4 regions of the Comamonas sp. A7-5 genome follow, and region 4 is predicted to be linked to each of the others. Evidence: predicted binding sites of a transcription regulator. Region 4 holds the regulator's gene; each other region holds the start of a gene.

Region 1 (3,102 bases), on a different contig from region 4:
CAAGCATTAAGGGAGAAATCGATATGACCACTATGTTCAAGCGTTCCGCTCAAGTTCTGGCCATTACCGCCTTGGCCTTTGGCTTGGCTGCCTGCGGCAAGTCCGACGACAACAAGACCGCTGGCCAGAAGCTCGATTCCGCCATTTCCCAGACCGAGAAGGCTGCGGAAAATGCTGGCAGCAAGATTGAAGAAGGTACGGCCAAGGCCGGCGATGCAGCTGCCGATGCATTGGCCAAGGCTGGTGAAGCTACCGGTGCCGCCATGGAAAAGGCTGGCAACAAGATGGAAGAAGGCGCTGCCAAGGCGGGTGCTGCCCTCGATGACGCCGGCATTACCGCTGCCGTCAAGACCGATTTGATCAAGGCCCCGGAAATCAGCGCTCTGCAGATCAATGTGGACACCAAGGGCGGCGCAGTGACCCTGACCGGCACCGTGCCCAGCGAAGCCGTCAAGACCCAGGCCGGTGAGATCGCCAAGGCTGCCAAGGGCGTGACCTCGGTCAACAACAACCTGACCGTGAAGGCTGGCTGATCCCCCTAGGTCGCCACCTCGCATGAAGCCAGAGCGCGCAAGCCCTCTGGCTTTTTTGTGGCTGCATGGCACTAAGATCAGGGCATGACCCAAGCCGACCACAAGCTATCCACCCATCTGATCCATCATCCCTACAAGCCACCGACGGACTTCGAAGGCCCCCAGCTTGCCGTGCACAAGGCCTCGACTGTGTACTTCGAGAATGTGCAGGCCATGCGCGAGCGCCGCTGGCTTGACAAGAGCAGCTACACCTACGGTCTGCATGGCACGCCCACGACCTATGCCCTGGAAGAACGTCTGGCCTCGCTGGAAGGTGGTCTGCAATGCCTGCTGGTACCCAGCGGCCTGGCCGCGATTGCCACGGTGTCGCTGGCGCTGCTCAGGACGGGCGACGAGGTGCTGGTGCCCGATAACGTATACGGTCCCAACAAGACGCTGACCGAGGGCGAGCTGGCTCATTTTGGCATTCGCCATCAGTACTATGACCCCATGTGCGTCGAAGACCTGGCAGCCAAGATCACGCCGGCCACCAAGCTGGTCTGGCTGGAGGCTCCTGGCTCGGTAACCATGGAGTTCCCCGATCTTGTCGAGCAGGTGCGCCTGTGCCGGGCCAGGGGAGTGACCATGGTGCTGGACAACACCTGGGGCGCGGGTCTGGCTTTCCGTCCCTTCGACCTGCTGGGCGATGGCAGCCTGGGCGTCGATGTCACGGTCCATGCCCTGACCAAATACCCCAGCGGCGGCGGTGATGTGCTGATGGGCAGCATCATCACGCGCAACCAGCCCCTGCATATGCGCATCAAGCTCGCGCACATGCGCCTGGGCCTGGGCGTGAGCGGCAACGACGCCGAAGCCGTGCTGCGCAGCCTGCCCAGCATCGGCCTGCGCTATCACGCGCAGGATCGCTCGGCACGCCAGCTGGCGCAGTGGCTGGCTGCCCAGAGTGCCGTGGCGCAGGTGCTGCACCCCGCCATGCCTGATGCCCCGGGCCATGCTTGCTGGAAGCAGCTGTGCGGACAAGGGCAGGGCCAGGATGGCGTGGCCGCCGGTCTGTTCAGCGTGGTCATCGACGAGCGCTTCGACCAGGCGGCCGTCGATCGCTTCTGCGACAGCCTGCGCCTGTTCAAGCTGGGCTACAGCTGGGGCGGGCCCGTGAGTCTGGTCGTGCCCTATGAGCTGCCCGAGATGCGCAGCCGTGCCACACCCCACATCAAGGCGGGCACTGTGGTGCGCTTTGCCATCGGCCTTGAGGATACTAGCGATCTGCAGGCCGACCTGGCCCAGGCCCTGCTCAGGGCCTTTGGTTGAAGCTATTTAAATAGGAGCTGGCAGCGCTTGTCGAGAAGCGATTTCAATGCTTTTATTGACTGAAGTCAATAAAGAATGGGCGCTATAAGCTCTTGTTTTCATAGTGAAAACGCGGAGGCCGGCATGCGGGCTTTCCGCAATGCAGATTCGAGGTTGAGCGGGTAACTTGTTCCTGTCAGCTGCCGCCACCGAGGCGCGGTACGGGCGACAAGGAGGGTCTCGCATGCAAGCTTCCCCTGTTTCCGAGGTCAAGGCCGAGTCCGGCAATCTGCAGATTCTGCAACTGCGCTGGAGCGAGCCCTGGCAATGGCTGCTGCTCGGCCTTAGCGATGTGCGGCGCGCACCAATGATTGCGCTGTTCTATGGCCTGTGTTTCTGGGGCATGGCACGTCTGATGGCCTGGGTGTTTCGCTCCAGCCCTGAATATCTGATGTCCATGGCCAGCGGCTGTCTGCTGGTAGGCCCCTTCCTGGCCATGGGCCTGTACTACGTCAGCAAGCAACTGGAGCAGGGCAAGCCCGTGCTGCTGTCGGAGTCGTTGACCTGCTGGGACAAGCATCTGGCCAGCATGGGCATGCTGGTCATGGTGCTGATGGTGCTGGAGATGCTCTGGGGGCGCGCCGCCATGGTGGTGTTCGCCATTTCGTTCGATACCGGCATGCCCAGTACGGCAACCCTGCTGCAGACCCTGCTGCGGCCCGAGAACTGGGAGTTCCTGCTGGGCTACACCGCGGTTGGCGGGATATTTGCTGCCTTGGTGTTTGCCAGCATGGTGGTTTCACTGCCCGCCATTCTTGATCTGGATACCGATGCCTTGACGGCCTGCATCACCAGCATGCGCGTGGTGGGTGCCAACACGGGTGTGATGCTGCTGTGGGGGCTGATCATCACCGTGTTGATCGCGGTCTCGCTGCTCTTCTACAGTGCAGGTCTGATCGTCATCGGGCCGCTGCTGGGTTGCACCAGCTGGCATGCTTATAAAGCCAGCGTCCGCGCCGAAAGCAAGGAGAACCCTGCTTAAGGTGCAATGAGGGGGATGTCATGGAGTTCTGGAACTGGTTGAAAAAAATCTTCTCGCCTCAGTCCGGCGTGCCGGGGCGCAGCGCTGATTCGCAGCTGGCCTGGACTTCGGCAAGCAGTCGTGAAGACGGCAGCGACGTCTTCAACGACAGCTATTTTTGTGGCTCGGGCAGCGGCGAAGGTGTCTGCAGCTCGGACGGCGGCGACTCCGGCGGTGATGGCGGAGGCAGCGGCGACTGAG
Region 2 (3,102 bases), on a different contig from region 4:
AAGGGCGTGCCCGTGGGCAAGGTGGTGCGCATCGGCTTTGACCCGCAGATTCCTGGCAATGTGCTGATTCGCATTGCCGTGGGCGAGGACACGCCGGTCACGCCGGCCACCTACGCCCAGCTCGGCTATCAGGGAGTGACGGGTCTGGCACATATCCAGCTCGACGATGACAGCAAGTCTTCGCAACCGCTCAAGCCCGGGCCCAGCGGCCTGCCGCGCCTGCCCATGAAGTCATCGCCGCTGAACATGCTGGCCGACCAGGGGCCGGTGCTGCTGGAGCGGGTTGACGAAATTTCACGCCGCCTCAATGCCATGCTGGGTGAGGACAACCAGAAGCGGGTGAGCGTGGCGCTCGACAATATCGCTGCCGCATCCGGCGGGATCAAGGATCTGGCCGAGACCATGAACAAGACGGCCAAGGACTTTCCACAGATCACGGCAGATGCGCACCAGACCCTGCAGTCCCTTACCAAGGCCGGCAATGCCGCCACGGGCGTGGCGACCGATCTGCAGCAGACCGTGCGCAAGGTCAATGCCCCCGATGGTCCGCTGCAGCAGATTGCCGAGGGCACGCAGGCCCTGTCGCAGGCGGCCGAGTCGCTGGGGCGCAGCACTTTGCCGCGCATGAACGGCGCGGCCGACGATGTCTCGCGCGCCGCGCGCAGCATGGGCGCGGCCGCGGGCCGCTTCAATGACAACCCGCAATCCGTCATCTACGGCCAGGGAATGGGCTTGCCAGGCCCCGGCGAGCCAGGGTTCGTGGCTCCGGCCAAGTGAAGCCGCAACAAGGACACGACTTGCGCAAATTCGGAACAGGCAGGCTGTTTTTCGATGGAAATGCCTGCTGCCCAGCCTGGCTGGCCTAAGTCCCAAAGGAATCAATATGGCAGACACAAAGACTTCACTCACCGGCCGCGGAGTATGGCGATTGCTGGGCGCTTCTTCCCTGGTGCTGGCGCTCGCCGCCTGCTCGGGCCTGCCCACGGCGCCCACGCAGCCGGTGCGCTATGACCTGGGCGTGGCCGACCTGGCCGCGCCGGCCGCGAACGCAGCCGCCCCTTTGGTGGCGCCGGTGCCTCTGGTGCTGGCCGAAGTCCAGGCTCCGGGCCTGCCCGAGGGCCTGACGGCCATGTTCTACCGTCTGAACTACAGCGACAGCCAGCAACTGCGTGCCTACCAGAACGCGCGCTGGAGCCTGCCTCCCGCCCAGATGGTGGAACAGCGTCTGCGCATGCGTCTGGGGCTGGAGCGCCCCGTGCTTTCGGGCAAGGACAATGTCCGCCCCCTGTTGGCCGACAAGCGCTCGATTGCGCAGCTGCGCGTGACGGTGGACGAGTTCAACCAGGTCTTCGACAACGCCAGCAACAGCCGTGCGCTGCTGCGCCTGAGCGCCAGCCTGATCGGTGTCGGCGAGAGTGCAGGCAACCAGTTGCTGGGCCAGAAGGTGTTCACGGTCGAGGTTCCGGCTGCCTCGGCCGACGCAGCCGGCGGTGCCCAGGCCATGGCACGCGCGGTGGATGAGGCGGCTGTCCAGCTCAGCCGCTGGTTGCAGGGTTACGGGCGCTAGGGCCTGACCAGTCCCAGGCATTTCCGCTCCCAAAGCCCTGCCATGCAGGGCTTTGTTGATTCCGGGCAAGTCCTGCTTACTCGCGGGCAGCTGCTTTGCTGATGTGGGTCAATGGCCGGGCCGGGCCTTGTTCTTAAGCTGCCAGTTCCTCAACCTCGCACAAGGAACTGCCATGGCCAGCCTCGAATGGAATGCCGCTCTCATTCTGGATTTTCCCGTCATGGACGCGGTGCATGAAGAGTTCGTCACCCTGCTGGCCCAGGTGGAAGCTGCGGGCGACGAGCAGCTGTGCGCGCTCTGGGACGAGCTGATTGCCCATACCCAGCAGCACTTCGATCAGGAAGACCGCTGGATGCAGACCACGGGCTTTGCCACGGGCAACTGCCACAGCCAGCAGCACAAGGTGGTGCTGGCCGTGCTGCGCGAGGGGGCGGTCAAGGGCGGGCAGGGCGATCTGGCCACGATCCGCCATATGGCGGCCGAGCTGGGCCCGTGGTTCAGCCACCATGCGCAGAACATGGATGCCGCCCTGGCCCTGCACATGCGCCGCGCGGGCTTTGACCCGGTGACCGGCGCGGTGCTGGTGCCCGAGGCTTTGCCTGCAGAGCCGATCACCGGCTGTGGTGGTGCCTGTGGTGAAACTGAAAAAATGGAAGTGGTAACTGCCTGAAACTGGCACGCGCTAAGGAGAGAGACAGCGAGCAAGCGCAGCCGCTCAGGGGGTCAAGGGTATATTGCCGGGGAGGCCAGGATGGGGAAGATCTTGATCAGTCCGCCGGCCATCACCTCGATGGCCAGCGCGGCCAGAATCAGTCCCATGAGCCGGGTCATCACATTGATGCCGGTCTTGCCCAGTACGCGGGCAATCGGGTGGGCCAATGAAAAGCACACCATGATGGCTGCGGCCACCACCACGCCGTAACCGACCAGCGCCACATGCTGCCAGATGGTGCGCGCTTGATCGGCATAGATCACCACGGTGGACATGGCGGCAGGCCCGGTCAGCAGCGGAATGGTCAGCGGCACGACGGCAATGCTGTTGCCCTCGGCGGCCTTTTCGACGCCGGCTGCCAGCGTGGCATTGTTGGGGCGGTCTTCGGCGGGACGGGCGTTGAGCATGTTCATCGCGCTGATCAGCAGCAGCAGACCGCCGCCGACCTGAAAGCTTTGCAGCGAGATATTGAAGAACTGCAGAATCTGCAGCCCCAGCAGGGCGCAGACCGCAATCACGCAGAAGGCGGCAAAGGCGGCGGTGCGAATCGTCTGCCAGCGCTGCTCGGCGTCGAAGCCGGCCGTGTAGTGGATGAAGAACGGGACGATGGCCAGCGGGTTGATGATGGCGACCAGAGTGATCAACGGCTTGATATCCATTACAGCTCGCCTCCTGGCATGGGGGGCTTCTTGCGACTGTCGGCCTTTTGTGGGGCTGAGATAGCTTGCATCAACACTCCTGTGAAAAAATGGCCGAATCATCGACGCGGCATCAGCCATTACAGCATTGCTGGCGGCCGCGTCGCGGATTTCCCTTTTGAACC
Region 3 (3,102 bases), 350 kb from region 4:
ACCGAGGATCATGTACATGATGCCGATCTTCTTGTGGTCGATGGAGGTGATCCAGTCGTTCCACAGCGGAGCCCAGAGGCGGAACTTGGTGATGCCGCCGACCACGACGAGGCCGCCAAGCACCACGGCAATAAAGGTCAAGAGCACGATGGGCTCATGCGTCATGGGAATCTGGTCCCATGTGATACGGCCCAACAGCCAGTGGGAGGCCGGGGTTGTTGTTTCAGACATGTTGAGTCTCTTTTGTCGTATTGGAGCGGCTGGGCGGTGAGCGCATCCGCACCGTGAACTACTTATTGCTGTGCGACAGCTCCGGAGGCGGCGACTTCGTCGAGCAGGGCGACAACGCGGTCAGCGTCTTTGGAAGTGCAGACATCCAGGGGCAGGGCCACGCTGGAGGTCTTGCTGTGGTGTGCAGGTGCCTTGCCGCCGGCGGCGTCGATGGCCATCATCTCGTTCATGCACATCTTGCCGTCTTCCACGCAGCGGTTGAGGACCTTGTGGTACAGGCCTTCGTCCACGCTGGCGAAGCGTTCAACGGGGTTGCGCTCGCTGGGCTTGGCCAGATCGATATAGGCATCGCGTGTCAGGGCCTTGCCTTCAGTCTTGGCCTTGGCAACCCACTGATCGAACTGCTCGTTTTCCAGGCCGTGGAACTTGAAGGTCATGCCTGCAAAACCAGCGCCGCTGTAGTGAGAGGACTTGCCGCCATAGACACCTGGCTTGTTGATCACGGCGTTCAGCTCGGTCTGCATGCCGGGCATGGTGTAGATCATGCCGGCCAGATCAGGAACGTAGAACGCGTTCATGGTGTGGGTGGAGGTCAGCTTGAAGTGAATGGGGCGATCCACCGGGGCAGCCACTTCGTTGACGGTGGCAATGCCTTGCTCAGGGTAGAAGAACAGCCATTTCCAGTCCAGAGACACGACCTGGATCTCCAGAGGCTTGACGTTGGGGTCCAGAGCCTTGGTGGCGGAGATGCGGTCCAGGGGACGATAAGGGTCGAGCTTGTGGGTGCTGATCCAGGTAATGGCGCCCAAAGCGATGATGATGAGCAGGGGAACCGTCCAGATCACCAGTTCCAGAGCAGTGGAGTGGTGCCATTCGGGGTCGTACTTGGCTTCGGTGTTGGACTGGCGGTATTTCCAGGCAAACAGCAGCGTCAAAAAGATGACGGGGACGATGATGAGCAACATCAGCAAAGTGGCCGTAATGACCAGATCGCCTTGCTGCTTGGCGACATCGCCAGCTGGGTTGAGGACGACGGCCTTGCTGCAACCTGCGAGGGTTGCGGTCAAAGCGGCCGCTGAGAGCCACGCGGGCCCACGGATTTCCTTGATTTTTAACATGCTTTGGGCGTGACAAAGTCGCGCTTAGGTGTAAACGCGGATTACTGGATCTCGGCAAATGTAATACCAAACAGTGGCTTGTCCATTGGACATTTTGTCCAAGGTCAACAGCTCGGGACTGGAAATGCGCTATGCGACAAGGGCTTAGCGGCTTTGGCGCGTGGACAAACTTTGAGCTGACAGGGCTTGAAATTGTCAAATCAGCCCTCAGAAACGGGGCCTGCAGGGGGCTGAGCCGACAGTGTTCAGGGCAAAAACTCTATTGCAGCTGCACATGCTTGGGCGTAGAACGGAAAGCGTCCCCGGGACTGAAAAGTAAGACAAGGAGTTGTACCTTTATGACAAGCATGAACCCGTCCGTTGGTCTTACTCAGCAAGACTATGAGAACTCGGAAACCCTGGCCTATGCGCATACCGACGAGGATGTGACCCCCGGCGAGATTGCTGTGGGGGTGATCATCGGGCGCTCTTCCGAGTACTTTGACTTCTTCGTGTTCGGCATCGCCTGCGTGCTGGTGTTTCCCTCGCTGCTGTTTCCCTATCTATCCAAGCTCGATGGCACGCTGGCCGCGTTTGCCATCTTCTCGTTGGCCTTTGTGGCCCGCCCCGTGGGCACGGCGCTGTCCATGGCCGTGCAGCGGGTCTGGGGGCGTGCCACCAAGCTGACGCTGGCGCTGCTTCTGCTGGGCGTGTGCACGGTGGGCATGACCTTCCTGCCCAGCTATGAGACAGCGGGCATGAAGGCCGTCTGGGCGCTGGTGATCCTGCGCATCGGCCAGGGCCTGGCGCTCGGGGGCTCCTGGGACGGCTTGCCTTCGCTGCTGGCCATGTCGGCGCCGCCGAACAAGCGCGGCTGGTATTCGATGATCGGTCAGCTCGGGGCGCCGCTGGGTTTCATGATTGCGGCGGCGCTGTTTGCCTATCTGTACTCCAGCCTGACGGCCGACGAGTTCATGAGCTATGGTTGGCGCTACCCCTTCTGCGTGGCCTTCGCCATCAACGTGGTGGCGCTGTTTGCCCGCCTGCGTCTGGTCGTGGGTCAGTCCTATACCCAGCTTCTGCAGGAGCGTGAGCTGGAGCCCATCAGCGTGACCAGTCTCATGGCCAACGAAGGCCGCAATGTGATGATCGGCGCCTTCGCTGCACTGGCCAGCTTTGCGCTGTTCCATCTGGTGACCGTGTTCCCGCTGTCCTGGATTTCCATGTACTCCGACCAGTCCATGACCGAGGTGCTGGTGGTGCAGATCATCGGTGCACTGCTGGCAGGCGCGGCCATCATGCTGTCGGGCTGGCTGGCGGACCGAGTGGGGCGTCGCAACACCCTGGGCACCATGGCCTGCCTGATCGGCATCTTCAGCTTTCTTGCGCCCTGGTTGCTGGGCAGCGGCAGCACCGGCAACAATGTGTTCATCCTGGTGGGCTTTGTGCTGCTGGGCCTGTCCTACGGCCAGGCATCGGGCACGGTGACATCCAACTTCTCGTCGCGCTACCGTTACACCGGTGCGGCCCTGTCCACGGACATGGCCTGGCTCATCGGTGCGGCGTTTGCGCCCCTGGTGGCCCTGGGTGTCTCGGCAAAGTTCGGACTGGTGGCTCTGGGTATCTATCTGCTGTCGGGCGCCTTGTGCACGCTGGCGGCCCTGGGCATCAACCGTGCCATAGAGGCGCGCGACCAATAAGAAGTTAGTGAACTTCCCTGCAAAACGCCCGGTGCTTGCATCGGGCGTTTTTCTTGATGCCAGGGGACATGAAA
Region 4 (3,102 bases):
CCCGCGCAAGAAAGACGTTGACTACAAGGCACAGGGCCTGGGGGACTGCATAGATTGCAAGCTTTGCGTTCAGGTCTGCCCCGTGGGTATCGATATCCGCAAAGGACTGCAGTACGAGTGCATTGGCTGCGGTCTGTGCATCGATGCCTGCAACTCCGTGATGGACAAGATGGAGTATCCGCGTGGCCTGATCCGATTGACCACTCAGAATGCCGTAGCCAAGGCCTGGAAGCAGGTGCAGGTGATTCGCCGCATTTTCCGCCCGCGTGTGCTGATCTACTCGGCCGTGCTGGTGGCCCTCAGCGCCGCCATGATCGCCAGTCTGGTGCTGCGCGAGCCGCTCAAGGTCGATGTGATTCGCGACCGTGCTGCGCTTTCGCGCATCGTGGCGGGCGGCAAGCTGGAGAACGTCTACCGTCTGCAGATCATGAACGCCACCGAGTCCGAGCAGCGCTACCGTATCAGCGCCGTAGGCCTGGAGAATCTGGAAGTCGCATCCGAGCAGGAAGTGAGCGTTGGCCCTGCAGAGACACGCGGCATTGCGGTGCGGCTGCAGATTCCGTATGGCTCGGCAACTCCCGGCTCGCACCCCGTACACTTCAATGTGGACGCAGTGACTGCCGGAGCAGGGCGTATTTCCGAGAAGACGGTGTTCCTGGTGCCGCGTTAATGCCAGGTCTTGCCGGTCTTCGTGAGCCATCACGGAGGCCGGACAAGGGCACCGCCAATCGGCAACAATTTATGCCACCCTGCCATGCGTGCCTGGGTGGTCAGAATTTTGGAAAGAGGTTTCATCATGTCGGCAGCACAAGCCAAGGTCTCGCAAACGGCCAAGATCATCCACCCCGAGGACGGCAAGCCCTGGTGGAAGTTTGCCCATGTCTGGCTCATCATCGCCGGCCCGGTGATCGTGGTGATTGCCGGCTTTGTCACCGCATACATCGCACTGAGCAGGCCCGATCCCGTGATTGACCCCGACTACTACCGCCATGGCATGGAAATCAACCAGCGCCTGAGCGAAAGTGAAAAAAGCCTGGCCCCAGCAGTCACCGGCCGCAATCATGCGGCCACGCCAGCCAAGGATCATCCGCTGGATCGCTGAGCGCTCCGGCGCTTGCTTCGCCAAGGTCGCTTTTGCGGCCTTTTTTGTTGCCGATATCAAAATCAGAGCGTGTTGCGCATGCACCGTCTAACGTTGATGTAGAAGTAAATGGTTTTTTGATATTCGGATTGAGAAGGGTGCTACTGAAAAGAGAGTAATTCAGGGTTTCCCGCCACGGTGCATGCCCGCAGTCCTGCATGAACGGTCACCACTGTTGTGCAAAATATGATCAAGCCCACAGCCCAAGGAGAATCAGGATGGATGCTCGACGCTGGATGTGGATTGTCTGGCCGGCCTTTCTGGCGGCGGCAATCATGGAGATGGTGGTTTTTGCCTTTGTGGACCCGCTGGATGTGCACTGGCTGGGCTCCCCACTGGACTGGTCGCGCCAGGCCATCTATACGGTCGCTTTTTTTGCCTTCTGGGTCGTGACGCTGATTGGAGGTGCGATGACGGTGATGCTGGGGCGCTCCGTCAGCGATCTCAATGGCGGCATCGTTTCCGAGCCTCTGCCCGATTAATTCGCACAGATAAAAAAGCCCGCTGTCCGCGGGCTTTGTCTTGAGAGTGTCTGTCGAATCGGTTCAGCTCTGGCATTGCTGGCTGTTGACGATGCGTTTGAGCGCCTCGGTATCCAGGATGCGCAGGTGGCGCTGCTTGACTTCCACGATGCCTTCCTCTGCAAATTTGGAGAAGGTGCGGCTCACGGTCTCGAGCTTGAGGCCCAGGTAACTGCCGATTTCTTCGCGCGTCATGCGCAGCACCAGTTCCGACTTGGAAAAGCCGCGTGCCGACAGGCGCTGGACCAGGTTCAACACAAAGGCCGCCAGGCGCTCTTCGGCACGCATGCTGCCCAGCAGCAGCATCACGCCATGCTCACGCACGATTTCGCGGCTCATGACCTTGTGCACATGGTTTTGCAGGGCCGTGACCTCGCGCGAGAGCTGCTCCAGTTTGTCAAACGGCATGACACAGACCTCGGCATCTTCCAGGGCCACGGCATCACAAGTGTGGTGGTCGTTGACGATGCCGTCCAGACCAATGATTTCGCCAGCCATCTGAAAGCCTGTGACCTGATCGCGTCCGTCTTCGGTGGCCACGCTGGTCTTGAAGAAGCCGGTTCGAATGGCATACAGAGAGGTGAACTCTTCGCCATTGCGAAACAGCAGCCCGCCGCGCTTGACCTTGCGGCGCGTGGCCACAATCTCGTCAATGCGCTCCATTTGTTCATCGTCCAGGCCCATGGGCATGCACAGTTCACGCAGATTGCAGTTGGAGCAGGATGCTTTGATGGTCTGAAGATTCATGGGCTTTTTGCAACGGCGCAGACAGACACAGAGTGGAGAGTCGCGCTGGTCATTGACCTCGTGGTTGAAGATGAGATGGATCAAATTGTCGCAGCACTTGCCTTGAGGTCTCTTGATTTTCATCAAGGACAGGGTGATTGCCTTGGGGCACATTGCCTGTATTCGTTCAAAAACATGCGCTTTTGCCTATTTTGGGCATGATTTTCAGGATCTGATTTCCATTGAAATCTGCTCTATACAGAGTGTGGGCGCACCCTAACTCCCAGTTATGACCGCAGTCACGCCTGAGTTGCTGAGCCGCTTTGATATCCCCGGCCCACGCTACACATCGTTCCCAACAGCCGACCGTTTTGTTGAGGCTTTTGGTGCAGACGACTACATACTGGCACTCAAGCAGCGCAAGACGCATTCTGGCTCGCGTGCTTTGCCCCTGTCCGTTTATGTGCATGTGCCGTTCTGTGAGTCGCTTTGCTATTACTGCGCCTGCAACAAGATCGTGACCAAGCATCACGAGAAGGCTGCCGAGTATCTGGACTACCTGAGCCGCGAGCTGGCCATGCATACCGAGCATTGCGGCAAAGGTCAGCTCGTAAGCCAGCTGCATCTGGGCGGAGGCACACCGACCTTTTTCAGCGATGCCGAGTTGCAGCAGCTGATGGTTTTGATGCGTGAACATTTCAAGCTGGATCCCGC

Evidence for each region. The regulator FNR, encoded in region 4, switches genes on or off when oxygen is low (the NO sensors DNR and NnrR bind a similar motif). The targets are predictions, from matches to a motif close to TTGATNNNNATCAA.
Region 1: AAIL67_RS10070 (DUF2189 domain-containing protein) is a predicted target of FNR. The motif match lies at 1,897-1,910, and genes of this name have one in related genera.
Region 2: AAIL67_RS14985 (hemerythrin domain-containing protein) is a predicted target of FNR. The motif match lies at 1,666-1,679, and genes of this name have one in related genera.
Region 3: cyoA (ubiquinol oxidase subunit II) is a predicted target of FNR. The motif match lies at 1,444-1,457, and genes of this name have one in related genera.

What each region holds. Positions count from the first base shown of each region.
Region 1 covers NZ_JBCPWO010000004.1:423,090-426,191, reverse strand. Annotated here, with positions in the region: gene AAIL67_RS10080 (BON domain-containing protein) at 24-533, shown strand; gene AAIL67_RS10075 (PLP-dependent transferase) at 618-1,841, shown strand; gene AAIL67_RS10070 (DUF2189 domain-containing protein) at 2,065-2,862, shown strand; gene AAIL67_RS10065 (hypothetical protein) at 2,883-3,101, shown strand.
Region 2 covers NZ_JBCPWO010000007.1:194,330-197,431, reverse strand. Annotated here, with positions in the region: gene AAIL67_RS14995 (MlaD family protein) at 1-777, shown strand, start outside; gene AAIL67_RS14990 (ABC-type transport auxiliary lipoprotein family protein) at 884-1,567, shown strand; gene AAIL67_RS14985 (hemerythrin domain-containing protein) at 1,740-2,237, shown strand; gene AAIL67_RS14980 (MarC family protein) at 2,291-2,938, opposite strand.
Region 3 covers NZ_JBCPWO010000001.1:87,557-90,658, reverse strand. Annotated here, with positions in the region: gene cyoB (cytochrome o ubiquinol oxidase subunit I) at 1-231, opposite strand, end outside; gene cyoA (ubiquinol oxidase subunit II) at 294-1,349, opposite strand; gene AAIL67_RS00395 (MFS transporter) at 1,688-3,028, shown strand.
Region 4 covers NZ_JBCPWO010000001.1:435,310-438,411, reverse strand. Annotated here, with positions in the region: gene ccoG (cytochrome c oxidase accessory protein CcoG) at 1-670, shown strand, start outside; gene AAIL67_RS01975 (FixH family protein) at 797-1,102, shown strand; gene AAIL67_RS01970 (hypothetical protein) at 1,360-1,623, shown strand; gene fnr (fumarate/nitrate reduction transcriptional regulator Fnr) at 1,687-2,409, opposite strand; gene hemN (oxygen-independent coproporphyrinogen III oxidase) at 2,678-3,102, shown strand, end outside.